Regions from separate parts of the Cupriavidus sp. 05N38 genome, predicted to be linked through region 2. Evidence: predicted binding sites of a transcription regulator. Region 2 holds the regulator's gene; each other region holds the start of a gene.
What was found. Region 2 encodes LexA, which represses DNA repair genes until DNA is damaged. Its sites were predicted from a motif close to ACTGTATNNNNATACAGT; they were not measured.
Positions count from the first base shown of each region.

Region 1: a site for LexA is predicted at 2,086-2,103, ahead of AC1DK4_RS03870 (ATP-dependent helicase). Genes of this name have one in related genera too.
Region 3: a site for LexA is predicted at 2,376-2,393, ahead of recA (recombinase RecA). Genes of this name have one in related genera too.

Region 1 covers NZ_JBFTNF010000003.1:157,409-162,318, reverse strand. Annotated here, with positions in the region: gene AC1DK4_RS03870 (ATP-dependent helicase) at 1-2,063, opposite strand, end outside; gene AC1DK4_RS03865 (TlpA disulfide reductase family protein) at 2,214-2,753, opposite strand; gene AC1DK4_RS03860 (thioredoxin fold domain-containing protein) at 2,888-3,337, opposite strand; gene AC1DK4_RS03855 (hypothetical protein) at 3,579-4,175, shown strand; gene AC1DK4_RS03850 (LysE family transporter) at 4,282-4,910, shown strand, end outside.
Region 2 covers NZ_JBFTNF010000113.1:4-4,913, forward strand. Annotated here, with positions in the region: rRNA gene rrf (5S ribosomal RNA) at 7-120, shown strand; gene AC1DK4_RS39060 (DUF808 domain-containing protein) at 225-1,151, opposite strand; tRNA gene AC1DK4_RS39065 (tRNA-His) at 1,397-1,472, opposite strand; gene AC1DK4_RS39070 (hypothetical protein) at 1,609-1,779, opposite strand; gene lexA (transcriptional repressor LexA) at 1,897-2,553, opposite strand; gene AC1DK4_RS39080 (asparaginase) at 2,784-3,782, shown strand; gene rpsF (30S ribosomal protein S6) at 3,884-4,258, shown strand; gene priB (primosomal replication protein N) at 4,354-4,653, shown strand; gene rpsR (30S ribosomal protein S18) at 4,657-4,910, shown strand, end outside.
Region 3 covers NZ_JBFTNF010000036.1:9,948-14,857, reverse strand. Annotated here, with positions in the region: gene AC1DK4_RS24465 (DUF2889 domain-containing protein) at 1-206, opposite strand, end outside; gene recX (recombination regulator RecX) at 555-1,022, opposite strand; gene recA (recombinase RecA) at 1,135-2,202, opposite strand; gene AC1DK4_RS24450 (response regulator) at 2,477-3,163, shown strand; gene AC1DK4_RS24445 (sensor histidine kinase) at 3,246-4,820, shown strand; gene AC1DK4_RS24440 (DUF4212 domain-containing protein) at 4,817-4,910, shown strand, end outside.

The DNA of each region.
Region 1 (4,910 bases), on a different contig from region 2:
GGCATCACGCGGTTGGGCAGGAAGCGCGTGCGCGAGGCATAGACGTGGCGGTCGCCGTAGCCGGGCTGCTGGTGCACATAGAAGCGCTGCGGCACCACGATGTCGAGGTGGTCGCGCGCGCGCGTCATCGCCACGTAGAGCAGGCGGCGTTCTTCCTCGATCTCCTCGGTGGTGCCGGTGGCCAGGTCCGACGGCAGGCAGCCGTCCACGGCGTTGAGCACATAGACGGCCTTCCATTCCTGGCCCTTGGCCGAGTGGATGGTGGAGAGGATCAGGTAGTCCTCGTCGCGCAGCGGCACGCCGGATTCGTCGCTGGAGGCGTCGGGCGGGTCGAGCGTGAGTTCGGTCAGGAAACGCTCGCGCGAGGCGTAGGTGGCGGCGATGCGTTCGAGCTGCTGCAGGTCGGCGGCGCGCGCGTGGGCGTCGTCGTGCATGCGCTCCAGGTGCGGCTGGTACCAGGCCACCACCTGCTCGAAGGCCGATGGCCACGGCGCGGCCGGCGCCATCAGGCTGCGCGCCAGCGCGACGAACTGCGGCCAGGCCTCGGCCGCCGCCGGGGGCGCCTCGAACGATTCGAGCGCGAATAGCGGCCCGGTTGCGACATCGATGGCGTCGAGCACGCGCGCGGCGGTCTTGGGGCCCACGCCCGGCATCAGCTGCAGGACGCGGAAACCCGCCATGCGGTCGCGCGGATTCTCCATCCAGCGCACCACCGCCAGCACATCCTTGACGTGGGTCGATTCCAGGAATTTCAGGCCGCCGAATTTCACGAAGGGAATATTGCGGCGGACCAGCTCGATCTCCAGCTGCGCGCTGTGGTCGGCGGCGCGGAACAGCACGGCCTGCGCGATCAGCGCCAGCCCGGCTTCGCGCCGCGCCAGGATCTGCTCGGCGACGTAGCGGGCCTGGTCGGCCTCGTCGTTGACCACCACGATGTCCGGCTTTTCGGCCGAGCCGCGGTCTGACCACAGGTCCTTGGTGAAGCGCTCGGCCGCCAGGCCGATCACCGCGTTGGCGGCAGCCAGGATGGGCTGCGTGGAGCGGTAGTTCTGCGACAGCGTGACCATGTCCGCCGCCGGCGAGAACTGCGTGGGGAAATCGAGGATATTACGCACCGTGGCGCCGCGGAAGGCGTAGATGGACTGGGCATCGTCGCCCACCACGGTGAGGCCGCGGCCGTCGGGCTTGAGCGCCAGCAGGATGGTGGCCTGCAGCGCGTTGGTGTCCTGGTATTCGTCGACCAGCACGTGATCGAAGCGCGCGCCCATGTCCTGCGCCAGCGCCGGTTCGCCCAGCGCCTGGGCCCAGTAGAGCAGCAGGTCGTCGTAGTCCAGCACGTGCTGCTTCTGCTTGGCCTCCACGTAGCCGGCGAACAGGCCGCGCAATGCATCCGCCCACATGGCGTAGCGCGGAAACCATTGCTTGAGCACGTCGTCGAGCGGGGCCTGCGTATTGACCGCGCGCGAGTAGATCGCCAGGCAGGTCTCCTTGCGCGGGAAGCGCGAGGCCTGGGCCGACAGGCCGAGATCGTGCCGTACCATGTTCATCAGGTCGGCGGCGTCGCCGCGGTCGCTGATGGTGAAGCTGGGCGACAGGCCGAGCGTCTCGGCGTACTCGCGCAGCAGGCGCGCGCCGATGGCGTGGAAGGTGCCGGACCAGTGCAGCGCGGCGCGCCCCGCGCCGGATGCCCGGTTGCCGAGCGCCTGGTCGACGATGCGCTCGACGCGCCGCCCCATCTCGGCGGCGGCGCGCCGCGAGAACGTCAGCAGCAGGATGCGGCGCGGATCGGCGCCGCCCAGCACCAGGTGCGCCACGCGGTGCGCCAGGGTATTGGTCTTGCCCGACCCGGCGCCGGCGATGACCAGCAGCGGCGCGGCCGCCTCGTGCGTCACGGCGGCGCGCTGCTCGGGGTTCAGGCTGGCGAGATAGGCGGGCGTGGCCTGGGCAGGCGGCACGGCGGAAAGTGCGTCGCCGGGCGCGGAATCCAGCAAGGCAGGGGAAGAATCGAGTAACACGGCAGGGGCCTCAGGAATGCGGGCGCGCGCATGTGCGCTGCCGTGCATGGGCGGGGGAAAGCTGCCGGTAACTGTATATCTATACAGGCCAGGCGTGCAAGCCGGGGCGTTGCGTGCCTGGCCTTGCCATCGGGTATGTGGCTGGAAAGGCTTGCGGAAAAGGTGGCTCTGGCTCTGGCGCTGGCCGGGCGGTCCCGGTCAGGCGGCCTTGGCCAGGGCGCCGTCGAGCAGCTTGTGCAGCGCGTCCCACTCGGGCTCGCCCACGTAGCGCTTGAGGATATGGCCGTCCTTGTCGATCACGAAGGTGGTCGGCGTCAGCTGCACTTCGCCGAACGCCTTGGCCGCCGCGCCGTCGGAGTCCATCGCCACCTTGAACGGCAGCTTGCGGGTCTGCGCATAGTTCATCACGTACATCGGCGGGTCGTAGCTCATCGCCACGGCCACGAACTCCAGGCCCTTGTCCTTGAACTTGTCGTAGGTGCGGACCATTTCCGGCATCTCCTTGACGCAGGTGACGCAGCTGGTGGCCCAGAAGTTGACCAGGTAGACCTTGCCCTTGAGATCGGCGGTACTCACCTTTTCACCGGACAGCAGGGTGAAGGTGGCCGGCGGCGCCGCGTTGGCCGGCGCGATGGCGCGATAGCCGAACCAGCCGAGCACGGCGGCCAGCAGCACGCCCGCGATGACGGGCCAGAGCTTGCGCTGGGAGGAAGGCGAGGGGGAAGCCGAGGTCGTCATGATGCGTGCCGACAGGTCAGAGACAAGCTCTCATTCTACTGCCCCCGCCGATGCGCTGCCGGAGGCAATTCCGGCGCCGCCAAGGGTGCGGCGATTGGCCGCAGGAATCCGCGCGGCCTGGCCCGGACCGCGGCTCACCGCGGCGTCGCTGCCAGGGCAGAGCGGGCCTGGTCCAGCGCCTGTTCCAGGTAGGCGCCGTAGAAGTCAGGCTGCAGGCCGCGCAGCGGCGTGGCCAGCGAGCGGCCGCGTGCATCGAGGAAGAGGACCGTAGGCGCCACCGCCACATTGCGGCTGCGTGCCCATTCGCGCGCGGTGGTCATGGTGCCGTCCGCGTTGCGCAGGGGCGCATTCGAGGTCATGTCGATTTCCCGCGCGACGATCTCGCCGCTGGCGGCTTGCGGGCCGAGATAGTTGCGGCGCACGGTCTCGCAGTAGACGCAGTCGGGCAGGGTGACCAGCACGACCAGCGGCTCGCCCCTGCTGGCGGCCGCCGCGGCCTGGGCGGCGAGGTCCGTGGCAGGCGGCAGGTGCGTGGAGGCGGCCATCGCCGCGGTGCCGATGGCGAGCAGGACTGCGCCGAGCATCGCGGCGCGCGCGGCCAGCCGCGCACGCGTGCTTGGCGATGGCGGCGCCGGTGGCAAGGTTTGCAAAGAGCGTGGCATGGGGTGGGCAATGAATGCGCGCTGGCGCGCGGGTTCCCCGATAATAGCGGCTTCTGCCCGAACCCGAGGCGCCGTGCCGGCATGCCTTGGGGTGCGGGACCGCACATTCCCGGGCAGGGTTCGCAGGACCGCTGCCAGGCTTTCAGCCCCCCCGACTGCCGCGATGCCACACGCCTGGTTTTCCCGTTTTTCGTCACCCTCGCTCGCCGGGCTTGTTGCGATCGCGGCCATCTGTGCGCTGGCTGCCTGCTCGCCGCGCTATGACTGGCGCACCATCCAGTCCAACGAAGGGGCTTATGCCGCGCTCTATCCGGGCAAGCCGAGCGGCGCCGCGCGCGAGGTGTCGATTGCCGGGCGCAAGCTGCCGATGACGATGGAGGCGGCGCGGGTCGACGAGACCCTGTTCGCCGTGGGCGTGGTGACCTTGCCGGCCGACGATGCCGCCATGCGGCAGGCTGCGCTGGCATCGATGCAGGCCGGGCTGCTCGGCAATCTCGGGCCGCATCCGGCCGATGCGGTCAAGACCCGCCAGGTGACGGTGATGTCCGCCGCCACGCCGGCGGTGGCGCTGGAGGGCGTGGAGGTGCAGGTGGCGGCAGTGTCGCCGCAGGACAAGTCGGCGCGCAGGCTGACGGCAAGGCTGGTGGCCTCGGGCGTGCATGTCTACCAGGCGGTGGTGCTGGAGGCGGGCGACGCGGCGCGCGACCAGCGCCAGGCCGAGCAGGTCGACCAGTTCCTCACCAGCTTCCATCCGTTCTGAGCTGCGCCGGGCCGGTGGTGCCCCATGCCGCGCGCCGGGCCGATGAGATAACGTTTGCAAGCGCCCGTGCGGGCGCGATTCTGGATTCTATTCAAGGAGTGATGTCATGCGTCTYGAAGTCTGGCTGGCCTATTTCGCAGCTTGTTGGGTGATTGCCGTGTCTCCGGGTTCGGGGGCCGTGCTGTCGATGAGCCATGGCCTGTCCTACGGGCTGCGCAAGACCACCACCACCATCTTCGGCCTGCAGACCGGACTGGTGATCATCCTGCTGGTGGCGGGCGGCGGGCTGGGCGCGCTGCTGCTTGCCTCCGAACACGCCTTTGTCGTGGTCAAGACGGTCGGCGCGCTATATCTGGTCTACCTGGGCGTGCAGCAGTGGCGCGCGCGCGTGGAAGACGGCCCGGCCGCCGCGGACCAGGGCGACGAAGCCGGCGCGCCGCGCGTGGCCGCCCTGAGCCCGCGCCGCCGCTTTGCCACCGGCCTGCTGACCAATGTCACCAACCCCAAGGGGATCATCTTCATGGTCGCGGTGCTGCCGCAGTTCATCGATCCCAATCACCCGCTGGCGCCCCAGCTCGCGATCCTCGCCGCGACCATGTGCGGCGTGGACCTGGTGGTGATGCACGGCTACGCGCTGCTCGCCTCGCGCATGCGCGGCCTGTTCCGCAACGCGCGGGCGATGCGCTGGCAGAACCGCGTGTTCGGCAGCGTGCTGGTGGCCGTAGGCGCGGCGCT
Region 2 (4,910 bases):
TTTATGCCTGGTGACCATAGCGAGTTGGAACCACCCCTTCCCATCCCGAACAGGACCGTGAAACGACTCCACGCCGATGATAGTGCGGATTACCCGTGTGAAAGTAGGTAATCGCCAGGCTCTCCCTTGAAACCCCTCAGTACGCACGTACTGGGGGGTTTTGCTTTTTGGGCGGCCGATTCGTAGTGACCGATCCGCAGCGACCGGTCCGCGGCTCGGAGTGATCAGTCGGAGGAGGGCCGAAACATCCGCATCCCGAACCTGGCCACGGCAACCGTGGCAGTGACCAGCGCACCGGCCAGCATGCCGGCTACCGCGTTGAGCAGCAGCGGTCCGAGCATTTCCAGGCTGCTTCCCACGCTTGGTACATCCGCCAGAACGCCGGTCACGAGATCCGTCAAATGATGCGCGCCGGGGAATCCGTGGACCAGGATCCCGCCGCCAACCAGGAACATCGCCACGGTACCCGCCACCGAGAGCGCCCGCATCAGCCAGGGCGCCATGCGCAGGATGCCGCGGCCCGCAGCGCGCGCCGCGGCCGATGAGCGCTGGTGCAGATAGAGTCCGGCGTCGTCCAGTTTGACGATGCCGGCCACCAGGCCATAGACACCTACCGTCATGATCAGGGCAATCGCCGTCAACACGGCAACCTGCGTCCCGAACGCGGCGCTCGAAACGGTGCCGAGGGAAATGACGATGATTTCAGCCGACAAGATGAAATCCGTACGCACTGCGCCGCGGATCTTCGACCTTTCGAGAGCGGTGGGGTCCGCCGTCTCCGGCGCCGGGCTTGCTGCTGTCTCCTGCCCGTCCTGATGCATGAAGCCGTGCGCAATCTTTTCGAAACCCTCGTAGCAGAGGAAGGCGCCGCCGGCCATCAGCAGCGGCACGATCGCCCACGGGATGACGGCACTGATGGCCAGCGCGGATGGTACCAAGATGGCCTTGTTGCGCAGGGATCCCTTCGCAACAGCCCAAACCACCGGCAACTCGCGTTCAGCGTTGACACCGCTGACCTGCTGGGCATTGAGGGCGAGATCGTCGCCGAGCACGCCCGCGGTCTTCTTGGCGGCCAATTTGCTCAAGGCCGCCACGTCGTCAAGCATGGTAGTGATGTCGTCGATCAGCAGAAGCAGGCTCGAGCCAGCCATATCCAGATCTCCCGGGTGGGTAGCGAGAAAGCAGATACGTCGCGCATTTGCCGCGCGCATGGAGCATACGGCGTCGTCAGAATACCGCTATTGCCTCGTTGAGCCAGGCAAATAACGCGAGTGCGTAGACGAAATGGGGAGGGGAGAGGGCGCCGGAATCGGCTTGCGATCGGGCCTGAGACAAATAACAGACCCACAAACAAAAACAGCGAGCTTCGCAGCTCGCTGTTTTTGCAATGCAATTCTGGGGTGGCTGATGGGACTCGAACCCACGACGACAGGAATCACAATCCTGGACTCTACCAACTGAGCTACAGCCACCGTCGTAGTCTTTCAGCTGAGTGCTGATCGACGAAAAACAAGATTATACAAACTTCATTCGCGGATGGCTAGTACTTCGCTCAAATTTTTTCGTGATGCCAGGGCGCCGTTGAATCGAGGGATACGCAACGCGATTTCACGCGGAGAGCTTGGGGAGATCTTCCAGTTCGAGCATGCGGCAGATGGCTGCCATGCTGCCGACCATGGTGCGGCGTTGCGCGCCCTGATAGATACGCACGCCCTTGGACTGGCGGAACGGGACGGGCTTGACGGGGCGGCGGGCGGAGAAGCGGTTGGCTGGCAGCATGGCTACACCTGGTAATTTGCAACAACAGTTGGCGGCACCCGCGGCGCGGGTGGCGTTGGYACAAACGGGTGCAGCTTGATGCGGGGCAGGCCCGCTCCAGCCGCACTTGTTGAATCGTCAGAAGGCGCCGGTACGAATCAGGCCGACGGCAATGCCTTCGAGCGAGAACTCTTCGCGGCCGGGCTCAACGATGATGCTGGCGAAGTCGGGGTTCTCTGCGATCAGTTCGATGGTGTCGCCCCGTCGGTTGAGGCGTTTGACAGTGACGTCGTCGCCGAGGCGGGCTACGACGATCTTGCCGTTGGCGGCTTCGCTGGCGCGTTTGACGGCGAGTAGGTCGCCGTCGAGGATGCCGGCGTCGCGCATGCTCAGGCCGCGGACGCGAAGGAGGTAGTCGGGCTGGACTTCGAATACCGAGGCATCGACCTGATACTGGCGGTCGATATGCTCGGCCGCAAGGATTGGGCTACCTGCGGCGACACGCCCGACCAGCGGCAGCGTCAGTTGCATCACGCCGGCCATGGGGAGGGAGAACTGGTCGGGCAGTTCCGAGTCGCTGCGCCATACCTTGAGGCGAATGCCGCGCGACGCGCCAGGCGTGAGTTCGATCACGCCTTTTCGTGCCAGGGCGCGCAGATGTTCTTCTGCGGCGTTGGGCGAGGAGAAGCCGAACTTGGCGGCGATCTCGGCACGGGTGGGCGGGAAGCCGGTGTGCTGGAGGGTGCTGCGAATCAGGTCGAAAATCTGCTGCTGTCGCGGTGTCAGGGTCGCCATGGTCGCCGTATGTGAAAGCACTGTATGTTTAAACAGTATGCTGTGATTTTATACAGTATCGAGTGAAGTGCAAGCGGAATTTTGGGAGGCTGCTCATCGACAGGCGCTTTGTCGCACGCCAGGCGGGTTGTGCTGGTCGCAAGTGTGGGGCGGTAAGCGAGTTACAATCCGCGGCACGCAAATCGCTGATTTCGTGTCTTTTGAATCCGGATTCCAACACGTCCCCCGCCATGTCCCTATTGCGTCGCGTCGTCGTGCTCGCCACCGGCGGCACCATCGCAGGTTCCTCCTCCAATCCGGCCAGTAGCGCCAAATACCAGGCGGCCACGGTGCCGGTGGCGTCCTTGCTTGGCGCGGTGCCGGCGCTCGGCAGTGTGGCCCGCATCGAGGCCGAGCAGGTCGCCCAGGTAGATAGCAAGGACATGTCGTTCGCGCTCTGGTCGAGGCTGGTCGAGCGCATCCGCTTCTGGTCCGCGCAACCCGACGTTGCCGGCATTGTCGTGACGCACGGCACCGACACGCTCGAAGAGACGGCGATGGTGTTGCACCTCGCTTGTCCCGTCGGGCTGCCCATCGTGCTGACCGCGGCCATGCGGCCTTCGACCTCGTTGTCGGCCGACGGGCCGCTGAACCTGCTCGACGCCGTGCGTGTGGCCAGCCACGCGCAGGCGGTGGGGAAGGGCGTGCTGCTGGTCATCAACCAGGAGATCCACGCCGCGCGCGACGTTGTGAAGGCGCACACGTCGGCAGTGAACGCCTTCGCTTCGCCAGCGGGCGGGCCGGTCGGTTATGTGCAGGATGACTTCGTGGGCTTCACGCGCGCCCCGGCGCGGTTGCCGGCCGCGGCCATGCCGATGCCGCAGGCCTGGCCCAAGGTGGAGATTCTCGCCAGCTATGCGGAGCCGGGCCGGGTGGTCGTCGACGCGCTGGTCGGGGCGGGCGTGAACGGTCTTGTCGTGGCGGCCGCGGGCAACGGCTCGATCCACCAGTCGCTGGCCGAGGCATTGGCCGAGGCGGCCGCGGCCGGCGTGGCGGTCGTGCGCAGTTCGCGCACCGGTGCGGGTCATGTGGCGATTCCGGTGGCGCCGCGGCCGGCGTCCGGTGTTTTCGTTGCGGCCGGCAACCTGAATCCTTATAAGGCACGCGTGCTCCTGCTGTTTGCCCTGGCGGGGACTCCCGCGCTGGCGTCCGATCCGGTCGCGCTGCAGGCGCTGTTCGCGGGGAGTTGAAGCGACTTGCCGAGTAAGGCGAAAGCGCGCTATACTTTAAGGCTATCCAACCTTGCCGCACCGGACATGGCGCCCGGGTGGCTTATCCAAAAGGAGCGTCAATGCGTCATTACGAAATCGTATTTATCGTCCATCCGGACCAGAGTGAACAAGTTCCGGCCATGATCGAGCGTTACAAGACGCTGGTCACGTCGCAGGAAGGCCAGATCCACCGCSTGGAAGACTGGGGCCGCCGTCAGATGGCCTACATGATCCAGAAGCTGGCCAAGGCTCACTACGTTTGCCTGAACATCGAATGCGGCAAGGAAACCCTGGCTGAACTCGAACACGCGTTCAAGTTCAACGACGCGGTGCTGCGCCACCTCATCGTTCAGACCAAGAAGGCCGAAACCGCACCGTCCCCGATGATGAAGGAAGTGCAGCGCGAAGAAGCCCGCAAGGCCGCGCAACAGACCAGCGAAGCCCCGGCCGCGTAAGTGCGGACCGTTGCGGTTGCCGCAGACGCTGAGTACGTGAGGCGTCGCGGCGGCGCGGGCGGGCATGGGTACAGGCATCGGGAAGGGAGGCAGCGTTGAACCAGTTAAGGCTCTGCGCAACCCTCGCCGAACGCGATGCCTTGCGCTACACCCCGGCAGGCGTCCCCGTCGTCAACTGCATCTTGCAGTACGCGGGCCAGACCGTCGAGGCGCAAACGCCCAGGCAGGTGGAATTTGCCATCGCCGCCATGGGAATCGGCCAGGTTGGGCAACGGCTCGAGCGTACCCCGCTCGGCGCGATGCTCGACTGCGAAGGATTCCTCGCTCGCAAGCACCGCAACAGCAAGGCTCTCGTCTTTCACATCACTGGATGTAAAGCATTCGAAAAGGATTGAATCATGGCATTCGTCAAACGTGACAACAAGAACAAGAAGCGCTTCCAACAGCAGAACCCGCTGTTCAAGCGCAAGCGCTTCTGCCGCTTCACCGTGGCTGGCGTGGAACAGATCGACTACAAGGATCTGGACACCCTGAAGGATTTCATCGGCGACAACGGCAAGATCACGCCGGCCCGCCTGACCGGTACCAAGGCTCACTATCAGCGTCAGCTCGATACGGCCATCAAGCGCGCGCGTTTCCTCGCGCTGATGCC
Region 3 (4,910 bases), on a different contig from region 2:
CGCACGTCGATCGTGACGCGCAGCCACAGGTCATGCAGGGGCTCGCCCACCGGGCGCACGCCGCCGCCGGCCAGCGGGATCGCACGCGGCTTGGTGTCGGTCAGGCGCGCTTCGATATCCCACAGGCCATCGTCCCTAAGATAGGCCTCGGCCGTGATGGCACGACGATGGCGCAGGGAGCGGTTGACGGGCGGGGAAAGCGGCATGACAGCAGGCTGGAGCGGGGGGAACGGACGGCTAATGAACAGCTACGAACGACCAAAGGACTGCTTTTGGGGGCGGCTGGGCCGGAAAACCGCAGGATTTTAACATGACGGACAACTTTGGCCGGGAACTAACTGCACGCGGTGCTGTTGGAGGCGATTGTCGGGCGGCGGATCGCCTGCTGCGGTGCGGGAAAGCGCGCCCCGAGGCGGTCATGCGGCCCGCGCGGCCAGGCTGCGCGCGGCGCGAATACGCCTACTTGCAACGCAGGTATGCGCCCCGTGCCGGTGCATGATATTGCGGGTGCGTCACGTCGCGCAGGGACACGCCACGACCCGCGGCGGCCCACCTCAGTCGCCGCCGTCCAGCCACTCGTCCGCGCCCTTGATGATGCGGCTGACCACCGAGCGGGAGAAACCGCGGGCCACCAGGAAGCGGATCTGCCTTGCCCGCTCTTCCGGCGTGGCCGGCGGGGCGCCGAAGCGCTTCTGCCAGACCGCGCGGCCCCGCTCCAGCTCGGAATCGCGCAGGCGCTCCTGCAGGTCGGCCAGCTGATCGCTGCCGAGCTGGTGGGTGCGAGCCTCCTGCATGACGCGGGCGGCACCGTAGCGGCTGGCGCGGCGGTGCACCAGGCTGTCGACGAAGCGCGCATTGGACAGCCAGTTCTCGCGCTCGAGCGCGTCCAGCAATTGCTCCAGGGCTTCCGGGGACTCCGCGTGCGGGGCCAGCTTGCGAGCCAGCTCCGTGCGGCTGTGCTCGCGGCGCGACAGGTAGCCGACCGCGCGGGCCTTGAGGGAGAGAGGGGGACGGGTGGCCATGAAGAAAGACGTCGCGAATGCACACCAAATGACACCGGGGCGGCGCGCGCTGTCGCACGTGCCGCCCCGGTCAGGCTCGGATCGCGGCCGGGATTGCCCCGGCCGGCTGCGCTCAGGCCTCGGCGGCAGTGACCGCGGCGGCAGGCGTGCCGTTCATCAGCACCACGCCCAGCGATTCGCGCACCTTGTTCTCGATCTCGTCGGCGATATCGGGATTCTCGCGCAGGTATTCGCGCGCATTGTCCTTGCCCTGGCCGATCTTCTCGCCCTTGTAGCTGTACCAGGCGCCCGACTTCTCGACGACCTTGGCATCCACGCCGAGATCGATGATTTCGCCCTGGCGCGAGATGCCCTGGCCATAGAGGATGTCGAAGAACGCCTCGCGGAACGGCGGCGAGACCTTGTTCTTGACCACCTTGACCTTGGTTTCGTTGCCGATCACGTCGTCGCCCTTCTTGATCGAGCCGATGCGGCGGATATCGAGGCGGACCGACGCGTAGAACTTCAGCGCGTTACCGCCGGTGGTGGTTTCGGGCGAACCGAACATCACACCGATCTTCATGCGGATCTGGTTGATGAAGATCACCAGGCAGTTGGTGCGCTTGATGGTGCCGGTCAGCTTGCGCAGCGCCTGGCTCATCAGGCGGGCCTGCAGGCCGGGCAGCGAATCGCCCATCTCGCCTTCGATTTCGGCCTTGGGCACCAGTGCCGCCACCGAGTCGATGACGATCAGGTCGACCGAGCCGGAGCGCACCAGCGCGTCGGTGATTTCCAGCGCCTGCTCGCCGGTGTCGGGCTGGGAGATCAGCAGATCACCCACGGACACGCCCAGCTTGCCGGCATAGTTGACGTCGAGTGCGTGCTCGGCGTCGATAAAGGCGCAGGTGCCGCCCAGCTTCTGCATCTCGGCCACCACCTGCAGCGTCAGCGTGGTCTTGCCCGAGGATTCCGGACCGTAGATTTCCACCACGCGGCCGCGCGGCAGGCCGCCGACGCCCAGCGCGATGTCCAGGCCCAGCGAGCCGGTGGACACGACCTGGATATCCTGATCGATGTCGGCTTCGCCCAGTTTCATGATCGAGCCCTTGCCGAACTGCTTCTCGATCTGGGCCAGCGCGGCCGCCAGCGCCTTCTGCTTTTCGGCGTTCACGCCAGCACTCGCCTTCTTGCCGTCATCCATGGTCGTCCTTCCATCAATGGTGTATAAATAGGCCGCATGTGGCGCGCTGCCTGCTTTTGCGGGCTTGCGCCCGCCCCGCGCCGCGCAACTCGCCACGCGACTTGCGCGTAAAAGAGGCGGCTAGTAATCCGGTAAATGCCGGCCCGCGCAAAGCGCGACCGGAACAAGCGGGTACTGTATAAAAAAACAGTATGCTTGGCAAGCCCCACCCGCGTCACCTGGCAACGACGGGTCACAAAAGGTGCGCCAAAGCCGAGCCTGGGTGGAGACAACCATGCGTATTCTGATCGCCGAAGATGACGATGTGCTGGCCGACGGCCTCACGCGCTCCCTGCGCCACTCCGGCTATGCCGTAGATCATGTCGCCAGCGGGGTGGAGGCCGATTCGGCGCTGTCCACCCAGACCTTCGACCTGCTGATCCTCGACCTCGGCCTGCCGCGCATGCCCGGCCTGGAAGTGCTCAAGCGCCTGCGCGCGCGCGGCGCCATGGTGCCGGTGCTGATCCTGACCGCGGCCGACGGCGTGGACGAGCGCGTCAAGGGACTGGACCTGGGCGCCGACGACTACATGGCCAAGCCCTTTGCCCTGTCCGAGCTGGAGGCACGCGTGCGCGCGCTGGTGCGGCGCGGGTCCGGCGGCGGTGCCACGCTGACGCGGCACGGGCCGCTCGCCTTCGACCAGGTCGGCCGCATCGCCTACCTGAACGAACAGATGCTGGACCTTTCCGCGCGCGAGGTGGGGCTGCTGGAAATCCTGCTGACCCGCACCGGGCGGCTGGTATCGAAGGAGCAACTGGTGGACCACCTGTGCGAATGGGGCGAGGAGGTCAGCAACAACGCCATCGAAGTCTACGTGCACCGGCTGCGCAAGAAGATCGAGGTGGGCGGCATCCGCATCGCCACGGTTCGCGGCCTGGGCTATTGCCTGGAGAAATTCCAGGCTGCCGCGGTCCACGGCTAGGAGACACCATCCGCGCCTTGCCTTCCCCTGCTTACCCTGGTTACGCCACTCCGGCCACTCCGGACCACCCTACTCCCGTCTCATGAGCCTGCTGCGACTGCCCCGGCGGCGCGCGCGGGCCGCACGGCCCGCGCCGCCCGCATCGTCCCCGGACGGATCCGCCTCGCCGGATGCCGGCGTCGCCGACGAAGCGCTGGCCGAAGCCCTGCCGCACCTTGAGGACAGCGCCGGCCATCCGTCCCCGCGCTCGCTGTTCGGCGAGATCCTGGACTGGATGCTGGCCCCGCTGCTGCTGCTCTGGCCGATGAGCATCGCGGTGACCTACCTGGTGGCCAAATCCATCGCCAACGGCCCGTTCGACCGCTCGCTGGAAGCCAGCGCCATCGTGCTCTCGCAGCAGGTGCGCGAGGTCAACGGGCGCGTCACGCTGCAGCTGCCGCTGTCCGCGCGCGAGATCCTGCGTGCCGACGAGAGCGACAACATCTACTACCAGGTAGTCGGCACGCACGGCGAGTTCGTGGCCGGCGACAACGACCTGCCGCTGCCCAGCGAGGACGACCGCGGCCACGCCGGGCTGGTGTCGCTGCGCGACGACCGGGTGGCCGGCAACGACGTGCGCGTCGCCTACACCTATGTCGATCTCAAGCACGGCGGCGACACGCAGCCGGTGCTGGTGCAGGTGGGCGAGACCCTGGACAAGCGCGCGCGCCTGGCCAACGAGATCATCAAGGGCGTGATCCTGCCGCAGTTCGTGATCCTGCCGCTCGCGGTGGTGCTGGTGTGGTTCGGCCTGACGCGCGGGCTGGCGCCGCTGACCGCGATCCAGCAACGCATCCGCGCGCGCAATCCCGGCGATACCAGCCCCATCGACGAGCACGCCGCGCCGCAGGAGATCACGCCGCTGGTGGCGTCCTTCAACGACCTGCTGGCGCGCCTGGACATGTCGGTGCAGACACAGAAGCGCTTTATCGCCGATGCCGCGCACCAGATGAAGACCCCGCTGGCCGGGCTGCGCATGCAGGCCGAACTGGCGCAGCGCGAACAGTCGCCCGAGGAATTGCGCAAGTCGCTGGCGCAGATCGCCGGCAGCTCGGAACGCACGGCCCACCTGGTGACGCAGCTGCTGTCGCTGGCGCGCACGGAGAACCTGGCCGGTGCCGGCAGCATGGCGCCGCTGGACCTGGGCGCGCTGGCGCGCGAGGTGGTCAAGGACTGGCTGCCGCAGGCCTGGGCCCGCAGCATCGATCTCGGCGTCGACGCCGACGATCATCCCGTCATGGTGCAGGGCAACCGCCTGATGCTCACTGAAATGCTGAACAACCTGATCGACAACGCGATCCGCTACACCCCCGCGGGCGGCCACGCCACCGTGCGCGCAAGGGCGGACGCCTTCGAACCGTTCGCCTACCTCGAGGTGGAGGACACCGGCCCGGGCATCCCGGTGGCCGAGCGCGAGCGCGTGATGGAGCGCTTCTACCGCGTGCTGGGCACGCAGACCCAGGGCAGCGGCCTGGGCCTGGCCATCGTGCGCGAGATCGTGCAGCAGCACGGCGGCGATGTCAGCATCGTCGACAACGTCTACCAGTCCGAGCCGCGCCTGGCCGGCGCCTGCTTCCGCATCACGCTGCGCCGGCCCGTCGCCGGAGATACGGCATGAGCGGCGCCGCCCGCCCGCCCGGCCCGCGCGCCGCGGCAGGCCAGCCCGGTTCGGCCGCGCGGCACGCGTGGCGCCGCAACCTGCGCTGGA